3 regions of the Sphingomonas sp. MJ1 (PH-R8) genome follow, and region 1 is predicted to be linked to each of the others. Evidence: predicted binding sites of a transcription regulator. Region 1 holds the regulator's gene; each other region holds the start of a gene.
The links. Region 1 encodes LexA, which represses DNA repair genes until DNA is damaged. Its sites were predicted from a motif close to GTTCCNCNCTTGTTCT; they were not measured.

Region 2: recA (recombinase RecA) is a predicted target of LexA. The motif match lies at 1,128-1,143, and genes of this name have one in related genera.
Region 3: uvrA (excinuclease ABC subunit UvrA) is a predicted target of LexA. The motif match lies at 3,800-3,815, and genes of this name have one in related genera.

What each region holds. Positions count from the first base shown of each region.
Region 1 is NZ_JBBEFX010000004.1:74,632-80,364, forward strand. Features, by position in the region: gene trpD (anthranilate phosphoribosyltransferase) at 1-206, shown strand, start outside; gene trpC (indole-3-glycerol phosphate synthase TrpC) at 203-982, shown strand; gene moaC (cyclic pyranopterin monophosphate synthase MoaC) at 979-1,446, shown strand; gene VPH46_RS04915 (molybdopterin molybdotransferase MoeA) at 1,443-2,621, shown strand; gene lexA (transcriptional repressor LexA) at 2,676-3,350, shown strand; gene VPH46_RS04925 (ComEC/Rec2 family competence protein) at 3,747-5,733, opposite strand, start outside.
Region 2 is NZ_JBBEFX010000019.1:39,596-45,328, reverse strand. Features, by position in the region: gene VPH46_RS14040 (response regulator) at 1-654, shown strand, start outside; gene VPH46_RS14035 (response regulator) at 695-1,048, shown strand; gene recA (recombinase RecA) at 1,219-2,313, shown strand; gene VPH46_RS14025 (family 43 glycosylhydrolase) at 2,688-3,635, opposite strand; gene VPH46_RS14020 (S10 family peptidase) at 3,695-5,350, opposite strand; gene VPH46_RS14015 (hypothetical protein) at 5,431-5,733, opposite strand, start outside.
Region 3 is NZ_JBBEFX010000008.1:140,559-146,291, forward strand. Features, by position in the region: gene VPH46_RS09190 (hypothetical protein) at 143-319, opposite strand; gene VPH46_RS09195 (hypothetical protein) at 294-839, opposite strand; gene uvrA (excinuclease ABC subunit UvrA) at 871-3,792, opposite strand; gene VPH46_RS09205 (AbrB/MazE/SpoVT family DNA-binding domain-containing protein) at 3,895-4,116, shown strand; tRNA gene VPH46_RS09210 (tRNA-Leu) at 4,314-4,400, shown strand; gene VPH46_RS09215 (abortive infection family protein) at 4,536-5,717, opposite strand.

The sequences.
Region 1 (5,733 bases):
ACCCCGCGCACAATGCGCTCGCGTTGCGCCGGCTGCTGGCAGGCGAGGAAAGCGCTTACCGGGACGCGGTGCTGCTGAACGCGGCCGCCGCCCTGGTCATCGCGGACAAGGTGAGCGACCTTGCCGAAGGCGCGGTGCTTGCCGCCAACACGATCGATTCCGGTGCCGCCCGGCGCCTTCTGGACGCATGGATTGCCTACGCATGAGCACGATGCTTTCGAAGATCCTCGAGACCAAGCGCACCGAGGTCGCCGCCCGCAAGAGCATGGCAGGGGTGCAGGAGCTCGACCGCCGGGCGGGCATGCAGACGCCGCCGCGGGGCTTTCGCGCCGCGCTCGACGCCAAGCAGGGGCATGCGATCATCGCCGAGATCAAGAAGGCGAGCCCGTCCAAGGGGCTGATCCGCGCCGACTTCGACCCGCCGGCCCATGCGCGCGCCTATCAGGCGGGCGGTGCGGCCTGCCTGTCGGTGCTGACGGACGAGGAATATTTCCAGGGATCCGACGACTATCTGGTCGCCGCGCGCGCGGCCTGCGACCTGCCGGTGCTGCGCAAGGACTTCGTCATCGATCCCTGGCAGGCGGCGGAGACGCGGGCGCTGGGCGCGGACGCGATCCTGCTGATCGTGGCGGCGCTGGAAGACCGGCAGATGGCCGAGATCGAGGCGGCGGCGCTGGAGCGCGGCCTCGACGTGCTGGTGGAGGTCCATGACTATCCGGAGCTGGAGCGCGCGCTCAAGCTCAAGACGCGGCTGATCGGGGTCAACAACCGCGACCTGCGCGACTTCACCGTGAACTTCGATCGCACCTATGAGCTGGTCGCGCACGCGCCGGAGGGCTGCACCTTCGTGGCCGAAAGCGGGCTGACGGGCCGCGCCGACCTGGACGCGATGGCGGAGCACGGCATCCACTGCTTCCTGATCGGCGAGGCGCTGATGCGGCAGGACGACGTCGAGGCGGCGACCCGCGCCCTGACCCGATGAGCGGCCTCACCCACCTCGACGCGGAAGGCCATGCCCGCATGGTGGACGTGGGCAACAAGGCCGTGACGGCGCGGCAGGCGACCGCCACCGGCCGGATCACCATGTCGGACGAGGCGCTGGCAGCGATCCGCGACGGGCTGGTGAAGAAGGGCGACGTGCTTGCGGTGGCGCGGGTCGCCGGGATCATGGCCGCCAAGCGCACCAGCGACCTGGTGCCGCTGTGCCATCCACTGCCCCTCACCCGCGTGGTGCTGGACCTGACGATCGAGGCGGACGGCATCGCTGCGACCGCGACCTGCGCGACGGACGGCAAGACCGGCGTGGAGATGGAGGCGCTGACCGCCGTATCGGTCGCGCTGCTCACCGTCTATGACATGGCCAAGGCGCTCGACCGCGGCATGGTGATTGACGGCGTGCGCCTGCTCGCCAAATCGGGCGGCAAGTCCGGAGACTGGCAGGCGTGAGCCTGCTGCCGCTCGACGAGGCGCAGGCGCGGGTATTGGGTCTGGCCGCGCCGGTCGCGGTCGAGACCGTGCCAATCCGCGACGCCATCGGCCGCTGGGCAGCCGACGATCTGCCGGCGCTGCGCACCCAGCCCGAGCGCGCGCTGTCGTCGATGGACGGCTACGCGATCCGCTTCGACGACCTGCCGGGGCCGTGGGAGGTCATCGGCGAGTCCGCGGCCGGGCGTCCGTTCGGCGGCCTGGTGGGAGCAGGCCAGGCGGCGCGCATCTTCACGGGGGCCGCGTTGCCCGAGGGCGCCGACACCGTGCTGGTGCAGGAAGAGGCAGCGCGCGAGGGCAGCCGTCTGATGCTGGCGGGCGAAGGACCACCGCGGCGCGGCAGCAGCGTGCGCGCGGCCGGGCTGGATTTCAGCGCAGGCGAGCGGCTGCTGTCGGCGGGCGCGGCGATCACGCCGGCTGCGGCAGCGCTGCTGGCCGTCGGCGGACACGGCATGGTTCCCGTCCGGCGCCAGGTGCGGGTGGCGATCGCGGCCACGGGGGACGAACTCGTGCCACCGGGTTCACCTCCCGACGCCGGGCTCCCGGAGTCCAACGGCGTGCTGCTGGCGGGTCTGCTCGGGAGGTTGCCCGTCGAACGGATCGACCTGGGCATCCTGCCGGACGACCTCTCCGCACTCACTGCCACCTTCGCCGGGGTGGATGCCGATGTGCTGGTGACGACGGGGGGCGCCTCCGTCGGCGACCACGATCTGGTGCGGCCGGCGCTGGAGGCGGCCGGCGCGCGGATCGACTTCTGGCGCATCGCGATGCGGCCGGGCAAGCCGATGATGGCGGGCAGGCTCCGCAACGCCGTCGTGCTGGGGTTGCCGGGCAACCCGGTCTCCGCATTCGTGACGGCAACGCTGTTCCTGCTGCCGCTGGTGCGCACGCTCGCGGGCGCGGCCGATCCGCTGTCGCGGCGGCGCGTGGTGCCGCTCGGCGCGCCGCTGGCCGCGAACGACCGGAGGGCCGATCACCTGCGCGCTCAGCTGCGCGACGGGGTTGCCTTCCCCGCCCCTACGCAGGACAGTTCCATGCTGCGCACGCTCGCCCGGGCAGACTGCCTGATCGTGCGTCCTCCCCATGCGGCCGCGGCAAACGCGGGCGACTCGGTGGAAATCCTGGATATCGGTTGACAGGGGGCGGCTCCGTTTCCTAAAGGTTCCATATCTGTTCCGACGGAGGACCGCATGCTCACGCGCAAGCAGCACGAGCTGATCTGCTTCATCGACGACCGGTTGAAGGAAACCGGCGTATCCCCCTCGTTCGAGGAGATGAAGGAAGCGCTCGACCTCAAGTCGAAGTCGGGCGTGCATCGCCTGATCAGCGCGCTGGAGGAACGCCAGTTCATCCGCCGCCTGCCGAACCGCGCCCGCGCGCTGGAAGTGCTGCGGATGCCGGACCGGCCGGAAACGGCCAAGAAGGCGCCGGCCAAGTCGGCGCCCGCCCGGAGCGCGCCAGTCGCCCCGCCCGCTCCCGCCAACGACGTTATCGAGATCCCGCTGCACGGCCGCATCGCCGCCGGCGTCCCGATCGAGGCGATGGAAGGCCAGCAGATGCTGCCGGTGCCGGCCGCGCTGCTCGGCTCGGGCGAGCATTATGCGCTGGAGGTCGCGGGGGACTCGATGGTCGAGGCGGGCATCCTCGACGGCGACTATGCCTTGGTCCGCCGCACCGATGCGGCGCGGGATGGCGAGATCGTGGTTGCGCTGATCGACGAGAACGAGGCGACGCTGAAGTACTTTCGTCGCGAAGGCGCGATGATCCGCCTCGACCCGGCGAACCGCAGCTATGATCCGCAGCGCTATCGCCCGGATCAGGTGCGGGTGCAGGGGAAGCTTGCCGGGCTGCTGCGCCGCTACTGAGGCGGACGCTCGAATTCCCCTGTGACCGGGTTGCGGCCATTGACGCGTCGCGGCCGGCTCGGGTCCGTCTTCATTGCGCGTTCGGGCGAAGGGGTGATGGCTCTGCAAAGAGCCATAGCGTGCGGCTCGTGGGAGTTGGCTCCGCGAAGCAGGTCGCCCGGCGCACATCATCCTGCCCCGCGGAGGCGGGACCCTCGCCATCGGAGCAGAGGTACGGATACGCCGAGTCCCTGCGTAGGCGGCGGTCCGGGTCCAAGCAGGACAACGACGTGCAGCACCCCAACCTGGGCTTCTGCCTCCGCAGGAGCATGCGTGGCGGGTGCCGTGGGAGAGGCTAGCAACCCCGGCCTTTGTCAGAATGACGAGGCGGAGGTGGATAGCTGGCGCGGTGCGGCGTCAGGGAGACGGGTGGTCCCGGCCGCTCCTTCTGCGCCGCGGCCAGCGATCCGCCACGGGCGCCGTCGTCGGCGGGGTGATCCACGGGTGCTGATCCCCGGGCGCGCGGGCCCGGCGCGCCTCGGGCGGATCGAAGCGGATGGCGATGCCGCCCGTTTGCGCGAGCACCGGTCGGTCTAGCCGCAGCCACCGGGGCGTGCAGCCGCGCGGGAGACGGCGTTCGCTCACGACGATGTCGGCGTCGCGGCATGCGGCGATCAGGTCGCCCACCGGAAGCAAGTAGCCGCTACGGGTGGCGACGACGCGCCAGATGCGGTCGCGAGCGGCAACATCGACGACGCAGACGTCGGCGGTGCAGCGGGCGTTAGGCTGCTCGGCGAGCGGGGGCAGTTCGCCCTCTACACCGCCCCCCTCCCCCAAGGTGTCCCGCACGTAGTCGCCTGCCCGGTCGCGGAGGATCGCCATGCCTCCCTGGGGCGTGCGGATGGCGAGGTGCCGGCCGTCGCTGGTGACGAGCAGGTCCGGCGCGGGCGTCGCGAGCGCCCACAGCGCCCCGGCCACGAACGGCGCCAGCCCCAGCAGCCGCGCGCGCGTGCGCCATAGCGCCAGCCACAGCCCGCCTGCGACCATCAGCCCGAACGCTCCGCCCGGCATCGACGGCAGCGCCGCGACGGAGCCTGGCGCGGCTGCGACCGTCTGCGCGATCCAGAGCAGCAGCGACAGGGCGCGCTCTACCACCCACCAGACCGGCGCTCCCAGGCCGAGGAGATCGAGCAGCAGTGCCAGCGCCTCCGCCGGCATGACGACAAAGGTGGTGAGCGGGATCGCGACGATGTTGGCAAGCGCCCCGTAAAGCCCGGCCTTGTGGAAGTGGAACAGGCCGATCGGCATCAGCACCGCCTCCACCGCGATGCCGGTCAGCAGCAGCGAGCCGAGCCCGCGCAGTAGCCGGCGCGGCAGCCCCTCGTCGCGCGCCTGGAACCAGCGGCGGACTCGCGGGTGTTCGTGGAGCGCGACGATCGCGGTGACGGCGGCAAAGCTCAGCTGGAAGCTGGGACCGGCAAGCGACTCCGGAAGCAGCAACAGCACCAGGAAAGCCCCGGTCGCGACCAGCCGCAGGGTGATCGCCTCCCGGCCCATCGCCAGCGCCGCCAGCACCAGCAGCGCGGCGACGCAGGAGCGGATGGTCGGCACCTCGGCCCCGGACAGCCAGGTATAGCCGATCGCTGCCAGTGCGGCGCCGGACGCCGCCACCAGCGGCAGGCGCACCCGCAGGGCGAGCGCCGGCACCAGCGCCAGCAGGCGGAGCAGCAACAGCATGGTCGCGCCCACCACAGCCGTGACGTGGAGGCCGCTGATCGACAGGAGGTGGGCCAGGCCCGCGCGGCGCATCGCCTCGTCCGCATCCTCGCCAATCGCCCCGCGGTCTCCGGTCACCAGCGCGGCCGCGACTCCGCCCTCGCTGCCGGGCACCTGCTGCTGGATGTGGGCGGCCAGGCGGTTGCGCAGCCCGGCGCCGGGGGTGACCGCCGGCGTCACCACCTCGATTGGCGCGAAGCCGCGGCCCGTCGCACCGACGCGGTCGAACCACGCCACGCGGGTGAAGTCATAGGCGCCGGGTACGGCAGGCGGCGGCGGGGGCACGAGTCGCGCGCGCAACCGCAGGACGGCACCGGGTCCTGCGCCGACCGGAAGTGCTTCCTGCGGCACGTTGACTCGCACGATCGGCGGCAGCGTGGGCATGTCGACCGGCGCGAGCCGGAGCCGCACCAGCTCGCGCGCAGGCAGGGGCTCCACCCGCTCCACGCGCGCGGTGAGGGCGAAGACGCCGGGCCGCGCCAGCACCGGCGCCGCGACGCGCTCGGCACGCCACCACACCAGCGCGCAGCCGAGCGCCGCAAGCAGCCCGGCACCCGCCACGATCCGGCCGAGCCGCCCGGCGGTGGGAAAGACCATGCCTGACGCACCGACGCCGAGCGCACAGAGG
Region 2 (5,733 bases), on a different contig from region 1:
GACTATACCGCGGTGCGCATCACCGATACCGGCACCGGCATCGCGCCGGACGTGCTGCCCAAGATCTTCGAGCCTTTCTTCACCACCAAGGAAGTGGGCAAGGGTACCGGGCTCGGCCTCTCGACCGTCTACGGCATCATCAAGCAGTCGGGCGGCTATATCTTCGCCGACTCGCAGGTGGGGCAGGGGACCTCCTTCACCATCTATCTTCCCGTCCATTCGGCGCCGGCGATCGCTGCTCCGCCCGCGCCCGTGCTGCCGCGGCGGGAGCGGCCCAGCGACATCTGGGGCACCGGCACGATCCTGCTGGTGGAGGACGAGGACATGGTGCGCTCCGTCGCCGAACGCGCGCTGACGCGCCAGGGCTACAAGGTGCTGACGGCGGAGAATGGCGAAGCCGCGCTGGAGCTCCTCGCCGACCATCCGCAGATCGACCTGCTCGTATCCGACGTGGTGATGCCGGCGATGGACGGGCCGACCATGGCCCGGCACGTGCGGCGCATCTATCCGGATCTGCCGATCCTCTTCATGTCGGGCTATGCCGAGGAGCAGCTTCGCCGCTCGATCGATCTCGGCAACGTCGCCTTTCTGCCGAAACCCTTCTCCGTTCAGCAGCTTGGCGAAGCTGCTCGTGACGTTCTGGCAACGAAATGAGGCTTGGCGTTCGTGCCGCCATCTGCTTAGACGCGCGGGCATGACAGCTCCCCAGCGTATCCTCATCGTCGAGGACGAGCCCCTGATCGCGATGATGCTCGAGGATTTCCTCGACATCCTCGGCAAGTCCGTCGCCGGCACCGCCGATTGCGTCAGCGATGCGCTGTCCCGGATCGAGGAGGGCGGCATCGATGCCGCGATCCTCGACGTCAATCTGCGCGGCGGTGAGAAGAGCTGGCCGATCGCGGACGCGCTCGCCGCTGCCGGCATCCCGTTCGTGCTTGCCACCGGTGGGTCCGGCGACGCGGTGGAGCCCACGCACCGCGACCGCCCGGTGTTGCCCAAGCCGTTCACCATGGACGGCGTGGAGAAGGCGCTTACCGAGCTCGGCTAAGCGCCGTTCTGTTTTTCCAGTTGTTGTACGTCCGGAGCGCTCCATCCACGGGCGTGACGCGGTGCGTCCGTCTCATGTGGTTCGCCTCTTGTTCTCACGGAACAAATGGAATACATGGCGAACAACGCGTTGAACGGCTCGCGCGGTTGCTCTAGCGATGGAGGCCACGAATGGCGGCAAACCTCAAGGTGATCGACAGCAAGATGGCAGCGACCAACGACAAGGCTGCGGGCGAGCGGCAGAAGGCGCTCGACGCAGCGCTCGCGCAGATCGACCGCGCGTTCGGCAAGGGTTCGGCGATGAAGCTGGGCCAGAAGGAAGCCATGCAGGTCGAGGCGATCTCGACCGGTTCGCTCGGCCTCGACATCGCGCTTGGCGTCGGCGGCCTGCCGCGCGGCCGTGTGATCGAGGTCTATGGCCCGGAAAGCTCGGGCAAGACCACGCTCGCGCTCCACGTGATCGCAGAGGCGCAGAAGAACGGCGGCACCGCCGCGTTCGTGGACGCCGAGCACGCGCTCGATCCCGTTTATGCCAAGAAGCTGGGCGTCAACATCGACGAACTGATCGTCTCCCAGCCCGACACCGGCGAGCAGGCGCTGGAAATCACCGACACGCTGGTGCGTTCGAACGCCATCGACGTGCTGGTGGTGGACTCGGTCGCGGCGCTGGTGCCGCGGGCGGAGATCGAGGGCGAGATGGGCGACAGCCACGTCGGCCTTCAGGCCCGCCTGATGTCGCAGTCCTTGCGCAAGCTCACCGGCTCGATCAGCCGCTCGCGCTGCATGGTGATCTTCATCAACCAGCTGCGCATGAAGATCGGCGTGATGTACGGCAATCCGGAGACGACGACGGGCGGTAACGCGCTCAAGTTCTACGCTTCGGTCCGCCTCGATATCCGCCGCACCGGACAGATCAAGGATCGCGAGGACATCATCGGCAACTCGACGCGGGTGAAGGTCGTCAAGAACAAGGTCGCCCCGCCGTTCAAGCAGGTCGAGTTCGACATCATGTACGGTGAGGGTATCTCCAAGATCGGCGAAATCCTCGACCTGGGCGTGAAGGCCGGATTGGTGGAGAAGGCAGGCGCCTGGTTCAGCTACGACTCGGTCCGCATCGGGCAGGGGCGCGAGAACGCCAAGACCTTCCTCAAGGAGAATGACGAACTCCGCGATCGCCTGGAGCGCGCGATCCGTGCACGCACGGAAAAGGTCGCCGAGGAAATGATGACCGGCCCCGATGCCGAGGACGATGGCGACGATCTCTGATCGCCCGCTGATGCACTGAGAAAAAGGCCCGCTGGCTCCCGCCGGTGGGCCTTTTTTATGGCGATGACGGCCGCGGCCAGGATCTTCTCGCTGCCGAATGCTGGGGAGCTTTCCTGGCAGCGCGGCTTCAAGCCGAGGAAGGAGAGCTCACCCACTGCGTAGCCCGGCGGAGGCCGGAGCTCAGCACCGATGGCTGCGGAATTTCAGCGTAAGCCTTCGCCTCACGGCCCCAGGTCGCCGGCGCCGGTCGGTGACGCACGAAGTGCCCCAAGGGTCTCCGCATCGACGCTCGGCTCCGGCGGCCGTCCAGATCGCCAAAAGGTGCCGCGACTTCCCTCGCGCGGGCGGCCCGGCAGACCAGCACGCTCGCTGCGTCAGTCGCTCATCTTGACCGGCTGGATCAGCCCGGACGCGTCATAGCGGATCTGCTGGATCGCGACCCGGCGTTCCCCGACATAGGGGCCGTTACCGGTTTGCCCCTCCCAACGGTGGTAGACGATCAGCCACTCACCCGTTTTCGGATCCCGCACGAAACTGTGGTGCCCAGGGCCCTTGTACTTGGCATCGGCCGTCAGGATCGCGCCGCGATACTGCCAGGGCCCGGTCGGCGAGGATGCGGTCGCATAATGGACGGAATAGTCCGAGCGGTTCCACCGACCGTGGCTGTATGAAAGATAGTAGACGCCGTTGCGCTCATGGACGAACGCGCCCTCGGTGAAGTGCGGCGGCTGCTCCACTGGGATCTCGCGCGCGATCGTCACCATGTCCGGGGCGAGTTCGAACACCCGCAGCTTCGCACCGGCACTGCCCCCCGCGTAGAGCAGTCGGCGTCCGGATTTCGGGTCGATGAACACGCTGGGATCGATCGCCTCAAAGCCGTCGCCGCCCGTCAGCAGCGGCTTGCCGCTGTCGGTACAGGGGCCGGCAGGGCTGGAGCAGACGGCAACGCCCAGTCGGCTCGGCGTCGGATTCTGCGGGCCGATCGAATAGTAGAAATAGTAGCGGCCCTGATCGACGACCATGTCCGGTGCCCAGAGGTAGTGCATCGGCGCGCCGTCCGCCTTGGTCCAGCGAATGTCCCTCAACCGCAGCAGGGGGTGCTTCTTCCAGTTCCGCCGGTCCGCCGTGGACCAAGCCTGGAGGCCGTCCCCGCCGGTTGGATAGATCCACATCTTGCCTTTGGCCACCATGGCCGAGGGGTCGGCCCCCGCAAAGACCGACGGAACGTCCTGCGCCGCACCCGCCGTGGCGGAGAGGAGCACAGCAGCCGCCGCGCCTGCAAGCGCGCTACGACGGTGGTGGGAAAGCATCCTGTACGTCATCCGCACACTCTGCCGGTGCAGCCGCTCGTAGCGCAAGCGTATCCGAACGGCTGCCAGCCTCAGTTCGGCCCTTGCCCAGGCTCGCCTGCGGAGAGCGATGGCGCCTGCGGCGGCACGGGGCTGCCCGCCGCCTCGACCGCTTCGTCGTACCAGCCCGCCAAGTCGACCTTCATCTGGTGCAGCGCTTCCGGGTTCACATAGGTCATGTGCCCCGCGGGATAGTAGCGGAACGAGAGGTTCCCCTGCTGCGACCGCTCCAGCATCATGTGCCCCAGGTCGTTCTCGGTTCCGAAGAACGGCGTCGCCATGTCGTAGTACCCGTTCAGCGACAGCACCTTCAGATACGGGTTCGCGCGCATCGCCGCGCCGAGGTCCAGCGCCGTGTTGGGGTTGTTCTGCGCGCCAAAGCCACGTCCCGGCGCCTTGTGCTGCCAGTTCCACGTCCATCCGGCGGCATCTCGGGCGCTCAGCCGGTACGGCATCTCCGTCTTGTAGCCGAGCGTATGAGTCACATAATCGTGGAAAGTCGCGATGAACGCGCCGCTGATCGCGTCCGAGGAGGCATCGGTCTCCGGCCGTTCGCCCGCCGCGTCCGGATCGATCCCGGTGTAGCGGGAGTCGAACCGGCCGATGGTCTGCCGCCGGTCGCGCAGCAACTCCTTCTGAAAGCGCGCGAGGTCGATGCGGAGGTTCGCCTGCTTGATGAAGGCGGGCGAGAGTCCGATCAGCCCGCTCATCTGCTCGGCGATCGCGTTTTCTTCCGCGGGCGAGATGGTCTGCCCCTTGGCGAGTGCTGCGGCATAGGGTCCGACCGCAAAGGCGCGTGCCTGGGCGACGGCCGTTGCCACGTCGGCAGGCGGGTTCGGCAGCTTGCGGTGATACCAGGCGGTCGCTGCAAAGCTCGGAAGGTAGTTCAGGTACAGCTGATCGAGCCCGGGTTGGCGATAGCCGTAGTTCATGATCGAGGAGAGCAGCACCACGCCGTTCAGCGCCATGCCCCGGTCCTGCAGCTGATAGGCGAGCGCCCCCGATCGCAACGTTCCGTAGCTTTCGCCGAACAGGAACTTGGGGCTGTTCCAGCGTCCGTTCTTCGTCACGTAGCGCAGGATCGCCTTGGCGAACACATCGGCATCCTCGTCGACACCGTAGAAAGCCTCGGGCTTCGCATCGCCGAGCGGCCGGGAATAGCCCGCGCCGATCGCGTCCAGGAACACCATGTCCGTCTTGTCGAGCAGCGTCTCGCCATTGGGCCCGAAATCATAAGGCGCCGGCTTGATGAACTCCGGGTTGGTGGTCTTCAGGCGAACGGGGGCGAAGGAGCCCATGTGCAGCCAGAAGGTCGGGCTGCCGGGACCGCCGTTGTAGAAGAAGGTGATCGGGCGTCTGGTGCCGGGCTTGGTGCCATCGAGCGTGTAGGCGGTGTAGAACATGCTCGCCGTCGGCTTGCCTTCGATGTCGCGCACGGTGAGCGTGCCCGCGGTCGCCGTATAGCCGAGCGACCTGCCGCTGACCGTTACGCGGCCCTTGGATCGCGCTTCCTGCTCCTCGACCGGAGGAATGGCCCAGCCTGCCTCGGCCTGCTCCTTCATCTTGTCCTTGTGATCCTCGGCCCCCGCGCGCCCGCGCTCCACCTTGGGCTCCGCAGCCCCTTGGGCAGTCGCTGCGGCGGAAGAGCAAAGCAGCACGGCGACGAGAAACCTGGAACCGATCGACATCCACAAACCCCCAGAAGAAAACACGAACTCGGCACCGGCGCCCGGCCGCTCACACGAGGCTGGCCGCGCCATCGGCAGGGTCAGTTCACCCGCCGCACCCGCATGGCAGGCTGGCCTGCCACATTCGCCAGATAGCTGCCCATTGCCGCCCGGCGGATTGCGATCGCCATTCCCGGCTTCGGATCGCGCGCCAGGATGCGTCCGTCGATCTGCTGCCACCGCGCGCCATCGGCGAGCACCATGACCCACTTCCCATCGGGCGTCGTGCTGACGCCTTTGATGCTGGTATCGATGCGGGTAGGCGGAGGCGGCGCTTGTTCCTGCTCGCGCACGGCGATCGGCGGGGCGGGAGCGCTGCGGCCGAATTGCGCCGCCTGCGCCTC
Region 3 (5,733 bases), on a different contig from region 1:
ACCTTCCTGGGCTTCAGCAACGGCGCGAAATGCTTGCCCGTGTAACTGCGCCGTTCCTTGGCCACCTGCTCGAGCGGGCCCTCAGCGACGATCTCGCCGCCCTTGACGCCGCCCCGCGCCTAGAAGGGTCCGCTGCCGCTACTCACCACTTTCCGCCAGTCGCCGCGATCGCCTTCAGCAGCGCGCGCTTGCTTTCCGTCCGCCGCTCGCCGCTGTTGCGGGGCAGGTCGGTCACGCCGCTTTCGGCGCGGCGGCGCTCGATATCGGCGGCGAGCGCGTCGAGGGTGATGCGCCTAGAGGTCTTCGATCCCATAGTCACCGGCGGTCTCCTCGCGGATGCGGCGATCAAGGTAGGCGCGGTCGGCGTCGCTGTGAAGGGACAGGAGCTTGCGGGACTGTTCCAGCATGTCCGGCGCGCTGCCGCTGGCGTACTGGCCCATGCGGTCGGCGATCATGTCCTCCACCGAGAGCACGGCAACCGTGCCGTCGGGTGCGATGTCGACCAGCAGCAGCCGTTCACGATCGGCCAAGCCCCCGAGCAGGGTGGACGAGACGACCTCGAAGCCCAGCCGCAGCTCAGGATGGATCCAGCCGCGGGTCGCGATGCCGGGGCCGGAGGGACGAACGAAGCCGGCCTCCACCAGCGCTGCCTCGAACGCCTCCTGCCGAGCGGTGACGAGATCGAAGTCACCGGTGGTGACGGCGCTGTTCGAATAGATCTCGACGGCCCCGCCGCCGACCAGCACCGGCGCTTCGAAGCCCTGCGCACGCATCACTTCGCTGACGCGCGCGAGAAGGCGGAGTGCGGCTTCAAATTCGGGGCGGTAGGCGCTGGTCATTCCGTCTCCTGTTCGAAGCCGCCGCGTGGCGCTACTCCGCCGCCTGCGCCACCTTCCTCGGCTTCAGCAACGGCGCGAGATACTTGCCCGTGTAGCTGCGCGGTTCCTTCGCGACCTGCTCGGGCGTGCCTTCGGCGACGATCTCGCCGCCCTTGACCCCGCCCTCCGGACCCAGGTCGAGGATCCAGTCGGCGGTCTTGATGACGTCCAGGTTGTGCTCGATCACCACCACGGTGTTGCCCTGCTCGACCAGCGCGTGGAGCACTTCCAGGAGCTTGCGCACGTCCTCGAAATGGAGGCCGGTGGTGGGCTCGTCGAGGATGTAGAGGGTGTTGCCGGTGGCACGGCGGGCGAGCTCCTTGGCGAGCTTGACGCGCTGCGCCTCGCCGCCCGAGAGGGTCGTCGCCTGCTGGCCGACCTTGACGTAGCCGAGGCCGACTTCGGCGAGCATCGCCATCTTGTCGCGGATCGGGGGCACCGCCTTGAAGAACTCGTGCGCGTCCTCGACCGTCATGTCGAGCACGTCGGCGATGGACTTGCCCTTGAACTTCACCTCCAGCGTCTCGCGGTTGTAGCGGGCGCCGTGGCAGACGTCGCACTCGACATAGACGTCGGGGAGGAAGTGCATCTCGATCTTGAGCACGCCGTCGCCCTGGCACGCCTCGCACCGGCCGCCCTTGACGTTGAAGCTGAAGCGGCCGGGCTTGTAGCCGCGCGCCTGCGCTTCGGGGAGGCCGGCGAACCAGTCGCGGATCTGGGTGAAGGCGCCGGTGTAGGTGGCCGGGTTCGAACGGGGCGTGCGGCCGATCGGCGACTGGTCGATGTCGATGACCTTGTCGAGGTGCTGGAGGCCGGTGATCTTGTCGTGCTTGCCCGCGAGCACGCGCGCGCCGTTCAGCTGGCGGGCGGCGGCGGCGAAGAGCGTGTCGATGGTGAAGCTCGACTTGCCCGAGCCCGAGACGCCGGTGATGCAGGTGAAGGTGCCGAGCGGGATCGAGGCGGTGACGCCGGTCAGGTTGTTGGCGGTGGCGTTGTGGACGGTGAGCTTCTTGCCCGTGCCCTTGCGGCGGGCGGCCGGCAGCGGGACTTCGCGGGTGCCGTTCAAGTAGTCGGCGGTGACGGAGCCTTCGGTGGCGAGCACTTCCGGCAGGGTGCCGGCGGCGACGACCGCGCCGCCGTGGACGCCGGCGCCGGGCCCCATGTCGATCACATAGTCGGCGGTGCGGATCGCGTCTTCGTCATGCTCGACCACCAGCACGGTGTTGCCGAGGTCGCGGAGGCGCCGGAGGGTGGCGAGCAGCATGTCGTTGTCGCGCTGGTGCAGGCCGATCGAGGGCTCGTCGAGGACGTAGAGCACGCCCGAGAGGCCCGAGCCGATCTGCGAGGCCAGGCGGATGCGCTGGCTCTCGCCGCCCGACAGCGTGCCGGAGGTGCGGTTAAGGTTGAGATAGTCGAGCCCGACGTTGTTGAGGAAGCCGAGGCGCTCGTCGATCTCTTTCAGGATCGCGGCCGAGATGGCGCGGTGCTGGTCGTTGAGCTGGGCGGGGAGCGCCTGGAACCAGGCGAGCGCGTCCACCACCGAGAGATGGGTGGCGTGGGCGATGTCCTCGCCGGCGACCTTCACCGCGAGTGCTTCGGGCTTCAGGCGGGCGCCGCCGCAGGTCTCGCACGGGTGGCTGGCCTGGTACTTGGACAGCTCCTCGCGCATCCAGGCGCTCTCGGTCTGGAGCATGCGGCGGTTAAGGTTGCCGATCACGCCCTCGAACGGCTTCTTCACGTCGTACGACTTCTTGCCGTCGACGAAGGTGAGGGTGACGGGCTTGCCCGCGGTGCCGTGGAGGATGACCAGCTGTACCTCGCCCGGCAGGTCCTTCCACGCGGTGTCGAGGCTGAAGCCGAACTCGCGCGCGAGGCTGCCCAGCACCTGCATGTAATAGGGCGAGGGCGGGTTGGACTTGGCCCAGGGGACGATCGCGCCCTTCTTGATCGTGAGATCGTGGTTGGGGACGACGAGGTCGGCGTCGAACTCGAGCTTCTCGCCCAGGCCGTCGCAGGCCGGGCAGGCACCCTGGGGGGCGTTGAACGAGAACAGCCGCGGCTCGATCTCGGCAATGGTGAAGCCGGAGACGGGGCAGGCGAAGCGTTCGGAAAAGACGATGCGGTTGGCCGGAATGCCGGCCTTCTTCATGTTGCCGCCCGCCTGGGCCTCATCCTCGCGCCCCGGCACGACCGCGTCGACCAGGTCGACATAGGCGAGGCCGTCGGCGAGCTTGAGCGCAGTCTCGAAGCTGTCGGCCAGACGCGTGGCGATGTCGCCGCCGGTAACGAGCCGGTCGACCACCACCTCGATGTCGTGCTTGTACTTCTTGTCGAGCGCGGGCGCGTCCTCGATCAGATGGACTTCGCCGTTGATGCGGACGCGCTGGAAGCCGGCCTTCTGCCACTCGGCGAGCTCCTTGCGATACTCGCCCTTGCGGCCGCGCACGACGGGGGCGAGCAGCAGCAGGCGGGTGCCGTCGGGCAGCGCCAGCACGCGATCGACCATCTGGCTGACGGTCTGCGCCGAAATCGGCAGGCCGGTCGCGGGCGAATAGGGGATGCCGATCCGCGCCCACAACAGGCGCATGTAATCGTAGATCTCCGTCACGGTGGCGACCGTGGAGCGGGGATTGCGGCTGGTCGTCTTCTGCTCGATCGAGATCGCGGGGGAGAGCCCCTCGATATGCTCGACATCGGGCTTCTGCATCATCTCCAGGAACTGGCGCGCATAGGCGGAGAGCGACTCCACGTAGCGGCGCTGCCCCTCTGCATAGATGGTGTCGAAGGCGAGGGAGGACTTGCCCGATCCCGACAGGCCGGTGATCACCGTCAGCGTATCGCGCGGGATGTCGATGTCGACGCCCTTGAGGTTGTGTTCCCGCGCGCCGCGGACGGAGATGTGGGTCAGACTCATGGAGGGCGTTCTACTTCCGTTCTGTGCAGGATGCCAGATGCGGGAGATAGGAAGCGGGGGCGGCGGTTGCGAGGGTGGGGCTTGCTGCCGTGCGGCGGAGGCGTGGGTTGCGGGATGATCCAGTCGCGGGTGACCAGCAGAGGGCGGACGACCATCCCGCGTGCAGTGCGGATCGCGCTGGGGCTGAAGGAAGGTGACTGCGTCGCCTATGCGATCGACGGCGACCGGGTGATCCTGGCGCGCGCCGATGCGGTGGACGATCCGTTCGCGACCTTTACGGAATGGGCGAGTGCGACGGACGCGGAGGCCTGTGCCAAGCTCTAAGGCCGCAGGTGGTGCGGGCTCCGTTCTGCTATACGGGCCGGGAGGTATTGCAGCGGCGACCGGCGTTGGTAGCGGGCGGACAAGCGGCAACTCATCTCTATGCGGAGTGCGCCTGCCTGCACCTTACAAGTGCTTGCGCCTTGCTCGGGATCACGCTATTTTTTCTGTCCGCCATGCCCGCGGTGACGTGGTGGTATGGAGCGTTGGCCGAGTGGTTGATGGCAGCCGGTTTAGGTCCGGCCGAACCCGAAAGGGTTCCGTGGGTTCGAATCCCACACGCTATTTTAGAAGCCTGCTCCGGCCGATTGGCCGTTGAGCAGGCTTCGTCGTTTGGTAAACGATGCCGTCCGTAAGTCGGTCTTGCTGGGATCTTACGCGTTGCGGCGCCAGCACAGTCTGCTCTCTCGCAGAAGGCGGCACTAATTAGCTGCTTTCGCGACGGTCACTTTGCGAGCTTCCCAGGTGGACACGAGGAAGGTCGCCATTGATCCTGCTAGGTTCACGGCCAACTCGGCGTGGCGAGCAGCTGGCCTCGCCCGCCGCGGTCCGCCGCTATGAGCGTCACCGAGCTTATTTCTGAGCGCGCCTAGCGACTCCACGATTGACTGGCAGTTGCCCAGAATTTGTTTGAACACCTGCTCGCTATGATCGTCAGGTGCGAGTTTAAGTGTTTTTGACAGCTTGCGGTAGAGTTGCGGAAGGTCCTCCTGATCGGTGGCTGGTGCACCGGCTTCATCCAGCAACCATCGGCAAACATCCTCGACTAAGGTTCGCGCCAGTGTAATCGCTCCCGCCGGGTCGGTAGCGCGCCGCTCAAGCGCCGCGGTCCAGCGTGCATGGACTTGGTCCGGCTCGAACTTCGCAAGCGTTGATGAAATAGCCGCGTCCGAGGGTGATCCCAGCCTGTGCGCGACTACCGAGTAGATCGGGCTGCCCGACATCGTGCTCGTTCGCTGAAGTCGATAGCCGTCATGTTGGAGATAGGTGTTGAGTCGTTCAACACGCTTCTTTTGCATGGCGTCGTTGATCGCGGTCGGGTGGACCGAGGCCTCGAGGAAACGGAACAGCAATGCTCGCGATGAATGCAGCAGACCTAGACGTTCAAAGAGGTCGCGATACGTCCAGTCGTCATTTTGCACCATGTGGCGGATGATGTCCTCCCTCAACGAGGGGGAACTGAAACTGCCGAAATCTGGGTCTGTAGAGTGGCCCGGCATTGTGGAAATGGGCCAGATCCGCTCAATGAACTCGACCTCAGCATATTCGGAGCAGAGCGCCTCGCCCTCGAACACGCCGAACAGCCGGCGGCGCGTGAGCTCGGAGATAGGCGGCGTTCCCCGCTCGGAAAACGTATCCACGACCTCACGTAGCGCAAACTCTTCATTCTCGTCCAAGAGGCTGCGCGCGACACCGAGCAGCCGGTCGGCTGGCAGCGAAGCGAGACGCGAACTAACGTAGCGCGCCTTACTAGACATCGCCTCCGATGAGTCGCCGTCTGCAAGACCCAGGCGCGCACAGAGCGCTGGCACGTTATAAGCCTTCTCGGCTGCGATAACGTTTACAATGGCGTTCCGCAGCTCATTCACGTGTATCTTGCTCATCGTGCCAGCGTAGATG